2 regions of the Bradyrhizobium sp. CB2312 genome follow, and region 2 is predicted to be linked to the other one. Evidence: predicted binding sites of a transcription regulator. Region 2 holds the regulator's gene; the other holds the start of a gene.
The links. Region 2 encodes PhoB, which activates phosphate uptake and scavenging genes when phosphate is short. Its sites were predicted from a motif close to TGTCATNNANCTGTCAT; they were not measured.
Positions count from the first base shown of each region.

Region 1: QA642_RS27770 (DUF47 domain-containing protein) is a predicted target of PhoB. The motif match lies at 3,533-3,549, and genes of this name have one in related genera.

Region 1 is NZ_CP121668.1:5,641,347-5,649,129, forward strand. It holds gene QA642_RS27755 (peptide chain release factor 3) at 1-1,282, opposite strand, end outside; gene sugE (quaternary ammonium compound efflux SMR transporter SugE) at 1,440-1,754, shown strand; gene QA642_RS27765 (inorganic phosphate transporter) at 1,747-2,751, opposite strand; gene QA642_RS27770 (DUF47 domain-containing protein) at 2,848-3,492, opposite strand; gene QA642_RS27775 (branched-chain amino acid ABC transporter permease) at 3,647-4,615, opposite strand; gene QA642_RS27780 (branched-chain amino acid ABC transporter permease) at 4,617-5,480, opposite strand; gene QA642_RS27785 (ABC transporter substrate-binding protein) at 5,552-6,775, opposite strand; gene QA642_RS27790 (ABC transporter ATP-binding protein) at 6,887-7,633, opposite strand; gene QA642_RS27795 (ABC transporter ATP-binding protein) at 7,626-7,783, opposite strand, start outside.
Region 2 is NZ_CP121668.1:706,799-714,581, reverse strand. It holds gene QA642_RS03375 (aspartate aminotransferase family protein) at 1-117, opposite strand, end outside; gene QA642_RS03370 (GcrA family cell cycle regulator) at 573-1,085, shown strand; gene phoB (phosphate regulon transcriptional regulator PhoB) at 1,191-1,898, opposite strand; gene phoU (phosphate signaling complex protein PhoU) at 1,921-2,637, opposite strand; gene pstB (phosphate ABC transporter ATP-binding protein PstB) at 2,649-3,467, opposite strand; gene pstA (phosphate ABC transporter permease PstA) at 3,464-4,309, opposite strand; gene pstC (phosphate ABC transporter permease subunit PstC) at 4,311-5,300, opposite strand; gene pstS (phosphate ABC transporter substrate-binding protein PstS) at 5,485-6,498, opposite strand; gene QA642_RS03335 (ATP-binding protein) at 6,643-7,783, opposite strand, start outside.

The sequences.
Region 1 (7,783 bases), 4.8 Mb from region 2:
CCGACATCTGCTGAAGCGCTTCCTTCAGCTTCTTCGCCTTCATGGCGTCGGTGAGCCGGACGCGGCGAACGATTTCCGGCGCAAAGCTCGGCACGCCGACAAAGTTGAAATCCTCGCCTTCGGTCAGCGTGTCGCCGATGCGGAGCGTGCCGTGATTGGGGATGCCGACGACATCGCCGGCAAAGGCCTCGTCCGCCACCGAGCGGTCCTGCGCGAAGAAGAATTGCGGGCTCGACAGCGGCATGCTCTTGCCGGTGCGCACCAGCTTCGCCTTCATGCCACGGCTGAGCTTGCCGGAGCACAGGCGCGCGAAGGCAATGCGGTCGCGGTGGTTCGGATCCATGTTGGCCTGGATCTTGAACACGAAGGCGCTCATGCGCGGATCGGTGGCCTCGACCTTGCGCTGGTCGCTGTCCTGCGCGCGCGGCTCGGGCGCGAACCTGCCGAGACCTTCCAGGAGGTCGCCGACGCCGAAATTGCGCAGCGCGCTGCCGAAATAGACCGGCGTTAGATGCCCTTCGCGAAACGCGTCGAGCTCGAATGGTTTTGAAGCTTCGGTGACGAGCTCGAGTTCGTCCTTCACAGCAGAGGCGTCGAGATTGGCGTTGAGCTTGGCGAGCTCGGCGATCTCGATCTGCTGCACGGCGCCGGTCTTGGCACCGCCGCCTTCGAGCAGGCGGACACCGCCGTTAATGACGTCGTAGGTGCCAAGGAAGTCGCGGCCGCGGCCAACCGGCCAGGTCATTGGCGTGGTGTCGAGCGCCAGGGTCTTTTCGATCTCGTCGAGCAGCTCGAACACGTCCCGGCTCTCACGGTCCATCTTGTTGATGAAGGTGATGATCGGGATGTCGCGCAACCGGCACACCTCGAACAGCTTGCGGGTGCGCGCCTCGATGCCCTTGGCGGCGTCGATCACCATGACGGCGGAGTCGACGGCCGTCAGCGTGCGATAGGTGTCTTCCGAAAAGTCCTCGTGGCCCGGCGTGTCCAGGAGGTTGAACACGAGGCCCTCGAACTCGAAGGTCATCACCGAGGTCACGACCGAGATGCCGCGCTCGCGCTCGATCTTCATCCAGTCCGAACGCGTGTTGCGCCGCTCGCCCTTGGCCTTGACCTGGCCGGCGAGGTTGATGGCGCCGCCGAACAGCAGGAGCTTTTCGGTCAGCGTGGTCTTGCCGGCGTCGGGGTGGGAGATGATCGCAAAGGTCCGTCGTCGCGCCACCTCAGAGGCAAGCGGGGAACGGGCCGGCGATTCGGCTGTGGTGGTGGCGATGTCGGACATGGCGGGAGCGTTTGGCAGGGAAAATGGGCCTGATCAAGCCTCATTTGGTGATTGCGGAGCCCTCCGGCCAGCCCCATATCCGCCGACGGGAGGGACGGCCCTCCCTTTCGCAGCCAATCGCCAGCGGGGACGACCCTGCCTTGAATGGAGGGTCGTCATGGCCTGGAGCATCCTGTTCGTCGCCGGTCTTCTCGAGATCACCTGGGCGATCGGGCTGAAATACACCGAGGGTTTCAGCAGGCTTGTTCCGTCCGTCGTCACGCTCGCGGCCATGGCCGGCAGCGTCATTCTGCTGGGATTTGCCCTCAAATCCCTGCCCGTCGGGACCGCCTATGCGGTCTGGACCGGGATCGGCGCGGTCGGCACCGCCACGCTCGGCATCTTCCTGTTTGGCGAGCCCGCCACCGCCTTCCGCCTCGCCAGCATCGGGCTGATCGTTGCCGGCATCGTCGGCCTGAAGCTCGTCACCTGAAGAGCTGGACTGCCCACCAGGTCAGCGCAGCCACGATCGCCGAGGCCGGGATCGTGATCACCCAGGCATAGACGATCGAGCTTGCGACGTTCCAGCGCACCGCCGAAACCCGGCGGGCTGCGCCGACGCCGACGATGGCGCCAGTGATGGTGTGGGTGGTCGAGACGGGAACGCCGAGGAACGTCGCCATGAACAGGGTCGCGGCACCGCCGGTCTCGGCGCAAAAGCCCTGCATCGGCGTCAGTTTGGTGATGCGCAGGCCCATGGTGCGGACGATGCGCCAGCCCCCCATCAGCGTCCCCAGCGCCATCGCCGCCTGGCACGACAGCACCACCCAGAAGGGCACCGAGAATTCGCTGCCGAGATGGCCTTGCGAATAGAGCAGCACGGCGATGATGCCCATGGTCTTCTGCGCATCATTGCCGCCATGGCCGAGCGAATAGAGCGAGGCGGAGGCGAATTGCAGGATGCGGAACGCGCGATCGACCGCGAACGGCGTCGAGCGCACCGAGAGCCAGGACACGATCGCCACCAGCAGCATCGCCAGCAGGAAGCCGACCAGCGGCGACAGCACGATCGCCAGCACCGTCTTCGACAGACCGCTCCACACCGCCGCCGAAATCCCGGCCTTGGCCATGCCGCCGCCGACGAGGCCGCCGATCAGCGCATGCGACGAGGAGGACGGGATGCCCAGCGCCCAGGTCACGAGGTTCCAGATGATGGCGCCGATGAGAGCGGCGAAGATCACCTGGGCATCGACGATCGAGGGATCGATGATGCCGGTTCCGATGGTCTGGGCGACGTGCAGGCCGAACACCATGAAGGCGACGAAATTGAAGAACGCGGCCCAGAACACCGCGAATTGCGGCCGCAGCACGCGGGTCGACACGATGGTCGCGATCGAATTGGCGGCGTCGTGCAGGCCGTTCAGGAAGTCGAACAGCAGCGCGACGGCGATCAGTCCGACCAGGACGGGAAGACCCAACACGGCATCCACGGCGGCCCTGCCTTACTCTTCGCGCATGATCTCCGCGCAAACGCGTTCCGCGTTTGTCGCGAAGGAAAACCGCTGCACACTTTTCCGGATCATGCGCTAGACCTGCTCGATGACGATGCTGTTGATCTCGTTCGCGACGTCGTCAAAGCGGTCGGCCACTTTCTCCAGATGGTCGTAGATCTCGACGCCGACGATGAAATCCATCGCGTTGCCATCGCGATGCTTGAGGAACAATTCCTTCAGCCCGATGTCATGGAGGTCGTCGACGCGCCCCTCGAGCTTGGTCAGTTCCTCCGTGATGGCGGTCAGCATCGCGACGTTCGGTCCGATCGATTGCAACAGCGGCAATGCGCGTCCGACCAGATTGGCGCACTCGATCAGGAGCCCGCCGATCTCGCGCATCGGCGGCTCGAACGTGCGGACCTCGAACAGCATCACGGCCTTGGCGGTCTGCTGCATCTGGTCGATGGCGTCGTCCATCGAGGTGATGAGGTTCTTGATGTCGCCGCGATCGAACGGCGTGATGAAAGTGCGTCGCACCGCCGTCAGCACCTCGCGGGTGATGTTGTCGGCCTCGTTCTCGAACTGGTTGACGCGCTGGCAATAGACCGGCGTCTCCTCGCCGCCATTGAGCACGCCCTGGAGTGCAACGGCGCCCTGAATCACGGTCTGGGCATGGCGGTCGAACAGTTCGAAAAAGCGCTCTTCCCTGGGAAGCAGAGCGCGAAACCAACGCATCATGGGGTCGCTACCGGCTCGAAATGGCCCGGCCCGAACGAGCCGTCACAAAACTGTCATAGACCATTTCGACGCCGCGCGCGTGTCTTCTCACGCCCGCGGAGCCGGATCATCCACCGCTTTAGCGCACCAATGAAATTGATGCGATATCAATGATTTAGAGCGAGCGCCGGAAGTAATGGGCGATTTCGCCAATGACGCCGCGGCGGAAGGTGAGCACGCAGACCACGAAAATCGAGCCCTGAATCACCGTCACCCACTGGCCGAAGCCCGCCAGGTATTGCTGCATGGCGATGATGGCGAAGGCACCAACCACCGGGCCGAAGATGGTGCCGAGACCGCCAACCAGCGTCATCAGCACGACCTCGCCCGACATCGTCCAGTGCACGTCGGTGAGTGAGGCGTTCTGCGCCACGAACACCTTCAGCGCACCGGCAAAGCCCGCCAGCGTCCCCGACAGCACGAACGCCAGGAACTTGTACTGGTCGGTGCGATAGCCGAGCGAGATCGCGCGCGGCTCGTTCTCGCGGATCGACTTCAACACCTCGCCGAACGGCGAGTTGATGATGCGGTAGATCAGCAGGAAGCCGGCGAGGAAGCCGACCAGCACGACGTAATAGAGCACGGTCGGCTTCGACAGATCGAGCACGCCGAACATGCGTCCCTGCGGAATGCCCTGGATGCCGTCCTCACCATGGGTGAACGGCGCCTGGAGATAGATGAAGTACAAGAGCTGCGAGAGCGCCAGGGTGATCATCGAGAAATAGATGCCCTGGCGGCGGATCGAGATGTAGCCGGTGATGATCGAGAGCGCGAAAGCCGCGGCGACACCGACGAGAATGCCGAGCTCCGGCGGCAGCGCCCATACTTTCAGCGCGTGAGCGCTGCAATAACCGGCGGTGCCCATAAACATCGCGTGACCGAACGACAGCAGTCCGCCGTAACCGATCAGCAGGTTGAAGGCGCAGGCCAGCAGCGCGAAGCACAGCGCCTGCATCACGAAGAACGGATAGACCCCCGTGAAGGGCACCGACGCCAGCAGCAGCGCCATCAGCACGAATACGATCATCTCGTCGCGCATCGCACGCGGGGTTACCGGCAGCGTGTCGTCCGTCAAGGCTGTCATATCAGGCCGCCCTTCCCGTCAATCCCGTTGGCTTCACCAAGAGCACCAGCACCATCAGCACGAACACGACGGTGTTGGACGCCTCGGGGTAGAAATATTTGGTCAGCCCCTCGATCACACCGAGCGCAAAGCCGGTGATGATGGAGCCCATGATCGATCCCATGCCGCCGATCACGACCACCGCGAACACGACGATGATGAGGTCGGCGCCCATCAGCGGCCGCACCTGGTTGATCGGCGCCGAAAGCACGCCGGCGAGCGCGGCAAGGCCGACGCCGAGACCATAGGTCAGCGTGATCATGCGCGGAACGTTGATGCCGAAAGCGCGTACCAGCGTCGGATTCTCGGTGGCGGCGCGCAGGTAGGCGCCGAGCCGCGTCTTCTCGATCAGGAACCAGGTCGCCAGACACACCACCAGCGAGAAAATGACCACCCAGCCGCGATAGACGGGCAAGAACATGAAGCCGAGATTCATGCCGCCCTTGAGCTGGTCCGGAATGGCGTAAGGCAGGCCGGAGGAGCCGAAATAGTTCTGGAACACGCCCTGCACGATCAGCGCGATGCCGAAGGTGAGGAGCAGGCCGTAGAGGTGATCGAGCCCGGTCAGCCATTGCAGCATGGTCCGTTCCAGGATCATGCCGAAGATGCCGACGATGATGGGGGCCAGCAGCAACGCCCACCAGTAATTGATGCCGCCGAGGTTGAGCAGGAAATAGGCGACGAAGGCGCCCATCATGTAGAGCGCGCCATGGGCGAAATTGATGATGTTGAGCATGCCGAAGATCACGGCAAGCCCGAGACTGAGCAGCGCGTAGAACGAGCCGTTGATCAGTCCCACCAGTAGCTGAGCGTAAAGAGCCTGCATCGATCCCGCACCCGGTCCCTTCGGCGTTCCCTAGAGTTGCCCGCCGGCTCGAAGCCGGCGGGCTGTTGGTCTTACTTCTTGAGCAGCGCGCACTTGCTCTCGGAGAGCGGCGTGAAGGCCTGGTCGCCCGGCACCGTGCCAACCAGCTTGTAGAAGTCCCACGGTCCCTTGGACTCCGAGGGCTTCTTCACCTCGAACAGATAGGCGTTGTGGATGGTGCGGCCGTTGGGCTGGATCTCGCCCTTGCCGAACAGATCGTCCTCGGTCGGCATCGACTTCATCTTCTCGACGACCTTGACTCCGTCATGCGGATTGCCGCCGAGGGCTTCGAGGGCCTTGAGGTAGTGGCGCACGCCCGCATAGACGCCCGCCTGCACCATGGTCGGCGGAGCGTTGTTCTTCATCTTCTCCGAGAACCTCTTGGAGAAGGCGCGGGTCTTGTCGTCCATGTCCCAGTAGAAGGTCTCGGTGAAGTTGAGGCCTTGCGCGGTCTCGAGGCCGATCGCCTTGACGTCGGTGAGGAACAACAGCAGCGCCGCGAGCTTCTGGCCGCCCTTGACGATGCCGAATTCGGCCGCCTGCTTGATCGAGTTGGTGGTGTCGCCGCCGGCATTGGCAAGGCCGATGATCTTGGCCTTGGAGGCCTGCGCCTGCAGCAGGAAGGACGAGAAGTCCGGCGTGTTCAGCGGATGCTTGACGCCGCCGACGACCTTGCCGCCGTTGGCGGTGACCACCGCGGTGGTGTCGCGCTCGAGCGCCGCGCCGAAGGCGTAGTCCGCGGTCAGGAAGAACCAGCTGTCGCCCCCGGCCTTCACCAGCGCCTGGCCCGTGGTGTGGGCCAGCATGTAGGTATCGTAGGTCCAGTGCACGGTGTTGGGCGAGCACTGTGCGTTGGTGAGGTCCGAGGTCGCTGCGCCAGAGTTGATGTAGACGCCGTTCTTTTCCTTGATGACGTTATTGACCGCGAGCGCCACGCCGGAATTCGGCACGTCGACGATGACGTCGACCTTGTCGACGTCGAACCACTGCCGCGCGATCGCGGTGCCGATGTCGGGCTTGTTCTGGTGATCGCCGGAGATGATGTCGATCTTCCAGCCCTTCGCCGCAAGACCAGAATCTTCAACGGCCATCTGCGCGGCGAGCGTCGAGCCGGGACCGCCGAGATCGGCGTAGAGGCCCGACTGATCGGACAGCGCGCCGATCTTGACGGTCTTGTCCTGCGCGAACGCGACGCCTGTTGCGGCGAAGGTGAGCGCGGTGGTCAGCAGCAATGACGCAATCGACCTGGTCTTCATGCAACGTTCCTTTTGAATTTTCTCTTTGGCCGTTCTTAGTTTGAGCACGATCGCTTCGGAAAACCGCTACACACTTTGTGCCAACGCGGCCCTGCCGGTCCTGATCATGCTCTAGACACCGAGATAGGTGTGGAGCTTGTCCATGTTGGCGGCAAGCTCCGAATTGGAAAATCCGTCAATGATCTTGCCGTGTTCGACCACGTAGTAGCGGTCGGCGACGGTGGAAGCGAAGCGGAAGTTCTGCTCGACGAGGAGGATCGTGAAGCCCTCCTTCTTGAGCCGCGCAATGGTGTGACCGATCTGCTGGATGATGACGGGCGCAAGACCTTCGGTCGGCTCGTCCAGCATCAGGAAGCTCGCGCCGGTGCGCAGGATGCGCGCGATCGCCAGCATCTGCTGCTCGCCGCCGGACAGCTTGGTGCCCTGGCTGTTCAGCCGTTCCTTCAGGTTCGGGAACAGATCGAAGATCTGATCGAGCGGCAGTCCGCCCGCGCGGACCACCGGCGGCAGCAGCAAATTCTCGCGCACGTCGAGGCTGGAGAAGATCCCCCGCTCTTCCGGACAGAACGCGATGCCCATGCGGGCGATCTTGTCGGAGGTCGCGCGGATGATGTCCTGGTTGTTGAACTTCACCGAGCCGGTCCGCTTGCCGATGATGCCCATGATCGACTTCAGCGTGGTGGTCTTGCCGGCGCCATTGCGCCCGAGCAGGGTGACGACCTCGCCTGCATTCACGTCGAAGTTGATCCCGTGCAGGATGTGGGACTCGCCGTACCAGGCCTCGAGGTTGCGGACCTGAAGGATGTTGCCGCCGGTGGCGGCCTTCGCGGGAGCTTCGGCCATCGCAGTCTCAGGCATGACCGGCTCCCAGATAGGCTTCCTTGACGCGCTCGTCTTTGGTGAGCTCTGCGTAATGCCCCTGCGCCAGCACCTGCCCGCGCGTCAGCACGGTGATGATGTCGGAGAGATTGGCGACGACGCTCAAATTATGCTCGACCATCAGGATGG
Region 2 (7,783 bases):
GAAATCGAGATAGCGCTCGCCATTGGTCGCGATCAGCCAGCAGCCTTCGCCGCGCTCGAAACCGAGGTCGGCCCTGGCGAAAACGGGAAGCAAATGCGGCGCGGCGCTGTTGGTCATGACGATCACTTGGATGTTGCGGACGGCCTGAATGCGTTGCGCAACGCACCATTGACCGGCCCGGAAAACGAAACGTGCCGCCTTTTAAGGGCGGCACGTGCGACTATCTTATGCCTGGTGAGACGGGTGTCAATGCCGCCCGGAAAGCCCCGGGAAACGCTGAATCCGTAGTCTTGCGGTGCCGATTTTGCGGGATTTTCACCACGGAACATGTGGAAGCGAGTCGGCGGACTCTTGCGCGCGAGTCACGCCATATTGTAGCGTTTGGACTGTCAGATACGACATCTCGTGCAGCAGTTCTGATCCCAAGAGTCCTCATGTACCGGCGTAAACGTTCGGGCGCACCTCGCGTGCCCGGCGAGCCTTAAGGGATTCTGGCGGCACGGGTTTTTCAAGGCTTAGGCATTCGCTGTGAGGCCCCAGGATGGCTGGCCGGCAGCGAGGGAAAGGGTGCAATGACGGTTTTGACCTGGTCCGATGATCGCGTCGAGCAGCTGAAAAAGCTCTGGGAGGCCGGACTTTCGGCCAGCCAGATCGCGGCCGAGCTCGGCAATGTGACCCGCAATGCCGTGATCGGCAAAGTGCACAGGCTCGGCCTGTCCGGCCGCGCCAAGAGCCCCTCATCGGCAGCGCCCCGGCCGCGCAAGGCCCGCCCCGCGCAGCACATGATGCGCGTGAGCCGTCCGATCTCGCGCGGCAATACCGCACTGGCGCAGGCCTTCGAGGTCGAGGTGGAGGCCGAGCCGGTCACCTACGACAACGTGGTGCCGATGAGCCAGCGGCTGTCGCTGCTGGAGCTGAACGAGGCGACCTGCCACTGGCCGGTCGGCGATCCCTCGAGCCCGGATTTCTTCTTCTGCGGCGGCAAGGCGCTCTCCGGCCTGCCCTATTGCGCGCAGCACTCGCGCGTCGCCTACCAGCCGGCGGCGGATCGCCGCCGTGCGCCGGCAAAGCCCGGCACGCGCTGAACACTGCTTCAAACGACATCGTCCCGGCACGCGGCCGGGACGACCCGAGACATATAAAAAGCGCGCCACTTGGCGCGCTTTTATTTTGCACGCTTGCAATCGTACTTACGTCTGCTCCGCCTTCGCGAAGCGGTCGTCGAGCGCGTAGCCGGCACCGCGGACGGTGCGGATCGGGTCCTGCTCGCGGCCAAGATTGAGCAGCTTGCGCAGACGGCCGATATGCACGTCGACGGTGCGTTCGTCGATGTAGATGTCGCGGCCCCAGACGCTGTCCAGCAGCTGCTCGCGCGAGAACACGCGGCCGGGATGCTCGAGGAAGAACTCCAGCAGGCGATATTCGGTCGGGCCGAGATCGATCGGCCGGCCCGAGCGCGCGACGCGGCGCTTGTCGCGGTCGAGCTCGATGTCGCCATAGGCGAGCACGGTGGCGAGCCGCTCCGGGCTTGCGCGACGCAGGAGGCCCTTCACGCGCGCCAGCAGCTCCGGCACCGAGAACGGCTTGACGATGTAATCGTCGGCGCCGGTCGCAAGACCCCGCACCCGCTCGCTCTCCTCGCCGCGCGCGGTGAGCATGATGATTGGGAGCTGCTTGGTCTCCGGGCGGGTGCGCAGCCGCCGGCACAGCTCGATGCCGGAGAGGCCCGGCAGCATCCAGTCGAGCACGATCAGGTCGGGGATGTGCTCCTTGAGACGGGTGTCGGCGTCGTCGCCGCGCATCACCGTCTCGACGTCATAGCCGTCGCCTTCGAGGTTGTAGCGAAGCAGCTCGGTGAGAGCTTCCTCGTCTTCAACCACCATAATGCGTGCGCCCATGGTGTCGTCGCTCCTTGACTCTTCAGCTATTCGGGACCGTCGTGGCAAAGGTCGTCATGTCACCCTTCGGCCGCTTGTCGGTGATCGCCTGGCCCTCGATCATGTAGAACACGGTCTCGGCGATGTTGGTGGCATGGTCACCGATGCGCTCGATGTTCTTGGCGCAGAACATCAGATGGATGCAGAACGAGATGTTGCGCGGATCCTCCATCATGTAGGTGAGGAGCTCGCGGAACAGCGAGGTGCAGATGGCGTCGACTTCCTCGTCGCCCTTCCACACCGCCATCGCCGCCGGCAGGTCGTGCGCGGCGTAGGCGTCCAGCACCGACTTGACCTGCTGCTGCACGAGGTCGGTCATGTGCTCGAGGCCGCGGAACAGCTTCAGCGGATGGAAGTCGGTCTCCAGCGCCGCGACGCGCTTGCCCATGTTCTTGGCGAGGTCGCCGATGCGCTCGAGATCGGTCGCGACGCGCATGGCGCCGACGATCTCGCGCAGGTCCACCGCCATCGGCTGGCGCCGGGCGATGGTGAGAACGGCACGCTCCTCGATCTTCTTCTGGAGTGCGTCGATGTCGGCGTCGGTGGTGACGACGCGCTGGCCGAGAGCGACGTCACGGCGGATCAGCGCGTCGACGGAATCGACGATCATGCGCTCGGCAATGCCGCCCATCTCGGCGACCAGGCGGGTGAGCTCCTGGAGGTCGGTGTCGAAGGCCTTTGCGGTATGTTCAGAACCCATATCCCGTCTCCTCAGCCGAACCGGCCGGTGATGTAATCCTGCGTGCGCCGATCGCTCGGCGACGTGAAGATCTTGCTGGTGTCGTCGAACTCGATCAGCTCCCCGAGATACATGAAGGCGGTCTTGTCGGAGACGCGGGCCGCCTGCTGCATGTTGTGGGTGACGATCGCGATCGTGTAGTTCTCGGAGAGCTCCTGGATCAGCTCCTCGACCTTGGCGGTCGAGATCGGGTCGAGCGCCGAGCAGGGCTCGTCGAACAGGATCACCTCGGGCCGCACCGCAACGGTGCGGGCGATGCAGAGGCGCTGCTGCTGGCCGCCGGAGAGCGACAGGCCGGACGCGTTGAGCTTGTCCTTGACCTCGTTCCAGAGCGCGCCGCCGCGCAGCGCCTTCTCCACGCGGTCGTCCATCTCGGATTTCGAGATCTTCTCATAGAGACGGATGCCGAACGCGATGTTCTCGTAGATCGTCATCGGGAACGGCGTCGGCTTCTGGAACACCATGCCGACGCGGGCGCGCAGCAGGTTGAGGTCCAGCTTGGGGTCGAGGATGTTGGTCTGGTCGAGCATCAGCTGACCGGTGACGCGCTGGCCCGGATAGAGGTCGTACATCCGGTTGAAGATGCGCAGCAGGGTCGACTTGCCGCAGCCCGACGGGCCGATGAACGCCGTGACGCGGTTGGTGCCGAGCGTCAGGTTGATGTTCTTCAGCGCGTGGTGCTCGCCGTAATAGAAGTTGAGGTTGCGCACCGTCACCTTGGCCGGAGCTTCGGGCAGCGGCTGCGAGCCGTGCTGAACGGGCGTACTGACGGTAACTGACATATCGCTCATTTTGCGGTCCTCTCGGCGCTCAGGATGCGCGCGCCAATGTTCAGGGCAAGCACGGTCAACGTGATCAGCAGGGCGCCGCTCCAGGCGAGTTGCTTCCAGTAGGCATAGGGGCTCTGCACGAAGTTGTTGATGGTCACGGGCAGGTTGGCCATCGTCTTGTTCAGGCTCAGGCTGAAGAACTGGTTCGACAGCGCGGTGAAGAGCAGCGGCGCGGTCTCGCCGGCGACGCGGGCGGTGGCCAGCATCACGCCGGTGATGAGGCCCGAGCGCGCGGCGCGATAGGCGATGCGCTTGATCACCAGCGAGCGCGGCAGGCCGAGCGCGGAGGCCGCCTCGCGCAATGCGTTCGGCACCAGGAGCAGCATGTCCTCGGTCGTGCGCAGCACCACCGGGATGACGATCACCGCGAGCGCGAGGCAGCCGGCGATCGCCGAGAAGCCGCGCATCGGCACCACCACCGCGCCGTAGATGAACAGGCCGATGATGATCGAGGGCGCCGACAGCAGGATGTCGTTGATGAAACGGATCACCGAGGTCAGCTTGTCGTTGCGGCCGTACTCGGCGAGATAGGTGCCGGCGAACAGGCCGAGCGGCGCGCCGATGCCGACGCCGAGCACCGTCATGATCACCGAGCCGACGATGGCGTTGAGCAGGCCGCCCTCGGTCGAGCCGGGCGGCGGGGTGTTTTCGGTGAAGACCTGGAAGTTGAGCCCGCTCAGGCCGTTGTAGAACAGCGTCAGCAGGATCAGCGCGAGCCAGGTGACGCCGAAGGCGGCGGCCGCAATGCAGAGCGCGCGGATGACGATGTCCATGCGGCGGCGGCGTGCGTAAATCGGGTTCATGTTACTTTCCCGCCTTCTTTTCGAGACGCAGCAGCATCAAGCGCGCGGCCGCGAGCACGAAGAACGTCAGCACGAACAGCAGCAGGCCGAGCAGGATCAGGCCGGACTGGTGCAGGCCGTCGCTTTCGGCGAACTCGGATGCGATCGCCGCCGAGATCGTGGTGCCCGGGGCGAAGATCAACGAGGAGATGCGGAACGAGTTGCCGATGATGAAGGTCACCGCCATGGTCTCGCCGAGCGCGCGGCCGAGCGCCAGCATGACGCCGCCGATGACGCCGACGCGGGTGTAGGGGATCACGACGCTGCGGACGACCTCCCAGGTGGTGCAGCCGACGCCGTAGGCGGCTTCCTTCAACACCGGCGGCACCGTCTTGAACACGTCGACCGAGATCGAGGTGATGAAGGGGAGCACCATGATGGCGAGGATCAGCGAGGCGTTGAACAGGCTGAGATAGGACGGGGGACCCGCGAAGATCGCGCCGAGCACTGGGATGCCGTCGAAGATCTTGATCATGAACGGCTGGAAGGTGTTGGCCAGGAACGGGCCCAGCACGAAGAAGCCCCACATGCCGTAGATGATCGAGGGGATGCCGGCGAGCAACTCGATCGCCATGCCGATCGGGCGGCGCGCCCATTGCGGGCAGAGCTCGGTGAGGAAGATGGCGATGCCGAGTCCGACCGGAATGGCGATCAGCATCGCGATGAACGAGGTGACGAGCGTGCCGTAGATCGGGCCGAGCGCGCCGAGCACGGGCGGATCTGCCGACGGCGCCCAGCGCTGCGTCCACAGGAACGAGAGGCCGTATTCCTTCATCGCCGGGAAGGCACCGACGATCAGCGAAACGATGATGCCGCCGAGGATCAGCAGCACGGAGATCGCGCTGAGGCGCGTGATCCAGTAGAAGGTGAGGTCACCGAGCTTGAACGCGCTCAACGCCTTGGCGCGATCATACGGTCCGGCGGCATCAACTACATTGCTCTCGACAGCCATCTCTGCCACGCCGATCCCCTGCACTGACTATACGTTTTTTTAGGTCTATACGTCTTTTTAGATCACCATCTCGTGCCCCGGATGGTTCGCCATTGCGACGCCAGCCCGGAGAACGATCGTTCGCGAGAGCTCCGGACCGGCGGCGCGGCTTTCGAAGCCGCGCCGCCGTCCGGAACAGGAGAGCTTAGCTCTTGATGTCAGCCGACCAGGTCTTCTCGATCAGCTTCACGACGCTCTCGGGCATCGGGATGTAGTCGAGCTCCTCGGCCGCCTTGGCGCCGTTCTTGAACGCCCAGGTGAAGAACTTGATGGCTTCCTTCGACGCTGCCTTATCAGCCGGCTCCTTGTGCATCAGGATGAAGGTCGCCGCGGTGATCGGCCAGGACTTGTCGCCGGGCTGGTCGGTCAGGATGACGTAGTAGCCGGGAGCCTTGGCCCAGTCGGCGTTCGAAGCGGCCGCCTGGAAGGCTTCGACGGTCGGCTGAACCGTCTTGCCGGACTTGTTGACGAGGCCGGTGTAGGTCAGCTTGTTCTGCTTGGCATAGGCGTACTCGACATAGCCGATCGAGTTCTTGGTCTGGCTGATGTTGCCCGACACACCTTCGTTGCCCTTGGCGCCGACGCCGACCGGCCACTCGACCGCGGTGCCCTCACCGACCTTGCTCTTCCAGTCCGCGCTGGCCTTGGAGAGATAGTTGGTGAAGTTGAAGGTGGTGCCCGAGCCGTCCGAGCGGCGGACCACGGTGATCGCGTCCGACGGCAGCTTCACGTTCGGATTGAGCTTCTTGATCGCGGCGTCGTCCCACTTGGTGATCTTGCCGAGATAGATGCTGGCGAGGGTCTCGCCGTCGAACACCAGCTCGCCGGCCTTGACGCCCTCGATGTTGACGACGGGGACGATTGCGCCCATCACCATCGGCCACTGCACGAGGCCGTCCTTCTCGAGCTGCTCGGCCTTGAGCGGCGCATCGCTGGCGCCGAAGGTCACGGTCTTGGCCTGGATCTGCTTGATGCCGCCGCCGGAGCCGATCGACTGATAGTTCAGACCGTTGCCGGTCTCCTTCTTGTAGGCGTCAGCCCATTTCGAATAAATCGGGAACGGGAAGGTCGCGCCGGCGCCCGTGATATCGGCAGCGAACGCCGCCGTCGTCGTTGCGGCGACCAAGCCAGCAGCGACGATAGTTTTGATGAAATTCATGCTGGTCTCCATACAGGGGAGCGAAGCGCCATCCGCGCCCGATCGCGCTCCCCGCGCCGCCCCTTTAGGAGCGGTCGGCTGTGCTTTTACGAAGGTTTAGTGACAGTTGGATGACACAACCAAGCGATTGAAATCGCTTTAGTTTCAGCTCTGTGCCAGGGACTTCACCTGGGGAAAACAGGCGGTGAAAGTGGCACCCTGTCGGGGCACGCTTTCGATCAAAAGCCGGCCGCGATGACGGTTAAGAATATGTTTCACCAGCGATAATCCGAGCCCGGTCCCGCCCTGCGAGCGGCTGTCGCCGACGTCAACCCGGTAGAACCGCTCGGTCAGGCGCGGCAGGTGCTCGGGCGCGATGCCGGGGCCGAAATCGCGCACCATGACCCGGATTTCCTGAGTTCCATCAGTGGCTGCCGGAACGGTCAGCGACACGATGACACGTCCGCCCGAGGCGCCGTATTTGAGCGCGTTCTCGATCAAATTCTCGAACAGGCGCAGCAGCTCCTCGCGGTCGCCCGCGATCATCACCGGGGTCTCCGGCAGATGGGTCTCGACTTCAACCTGGCGTTCCCGCGCCAGCGGCTCCAGTCCGTCGGCGACCTGGAAGATGATCGGCAGCAGATCGACCAGGGTGTCCGGCCGCACATGGGCCGACAATTCGACCCGCGACAGCGAGAGCAAATCGTCGATCAGGCGCGCCATGCGGGTGGCCTGGTTATGCATGATGCCGAGAAAGCGCTCGCGCGCCTTGGGATCGTCCTTGGCCTGGCCCTGGAGCGTGTCGATGAAGCCGGACAGCGCGGCCAGCGGCGTGCGCAGCTCGTGGCTGGCATTGGCGACGAAGTCGGCGCGCATCTCCTCGACCCGGCGCAGCGGCGTCTGGTCGTGGAAGGTCATCAGCATGCACTTGTCGGCGCCGCCGAAGGTCGTCGGAACCGGCACCGGGGTGATGATCAGTTCCATCCAGCGGTCGACCGGGACGTGGTCGAGATAGGTGGCGCGCCGCGGCTCGGTGGTCGCGATCGACTCGCGCAGCGCGGTGATGATCTCCGGCGAGCGCAGCGCGAACTGGGCGAGCTCGTTCTTGCGCAGCGCCGGCGCGAGCTGGGCGGCGGCGGCATTGAGATGGATGACGCGGCCGGCGCGGTCGAGCAGCACCGCCGGATCCGGCATGCCGGCGACCACCGCGGCCACCGCCGCGCTTTCGACCGGGTTGACGCGGCGGGTGTCGTCGCGCGAGGCGGCATTGTCGTGCAGCCGCCAGGGGATCAGCGCCGCGGCCGCG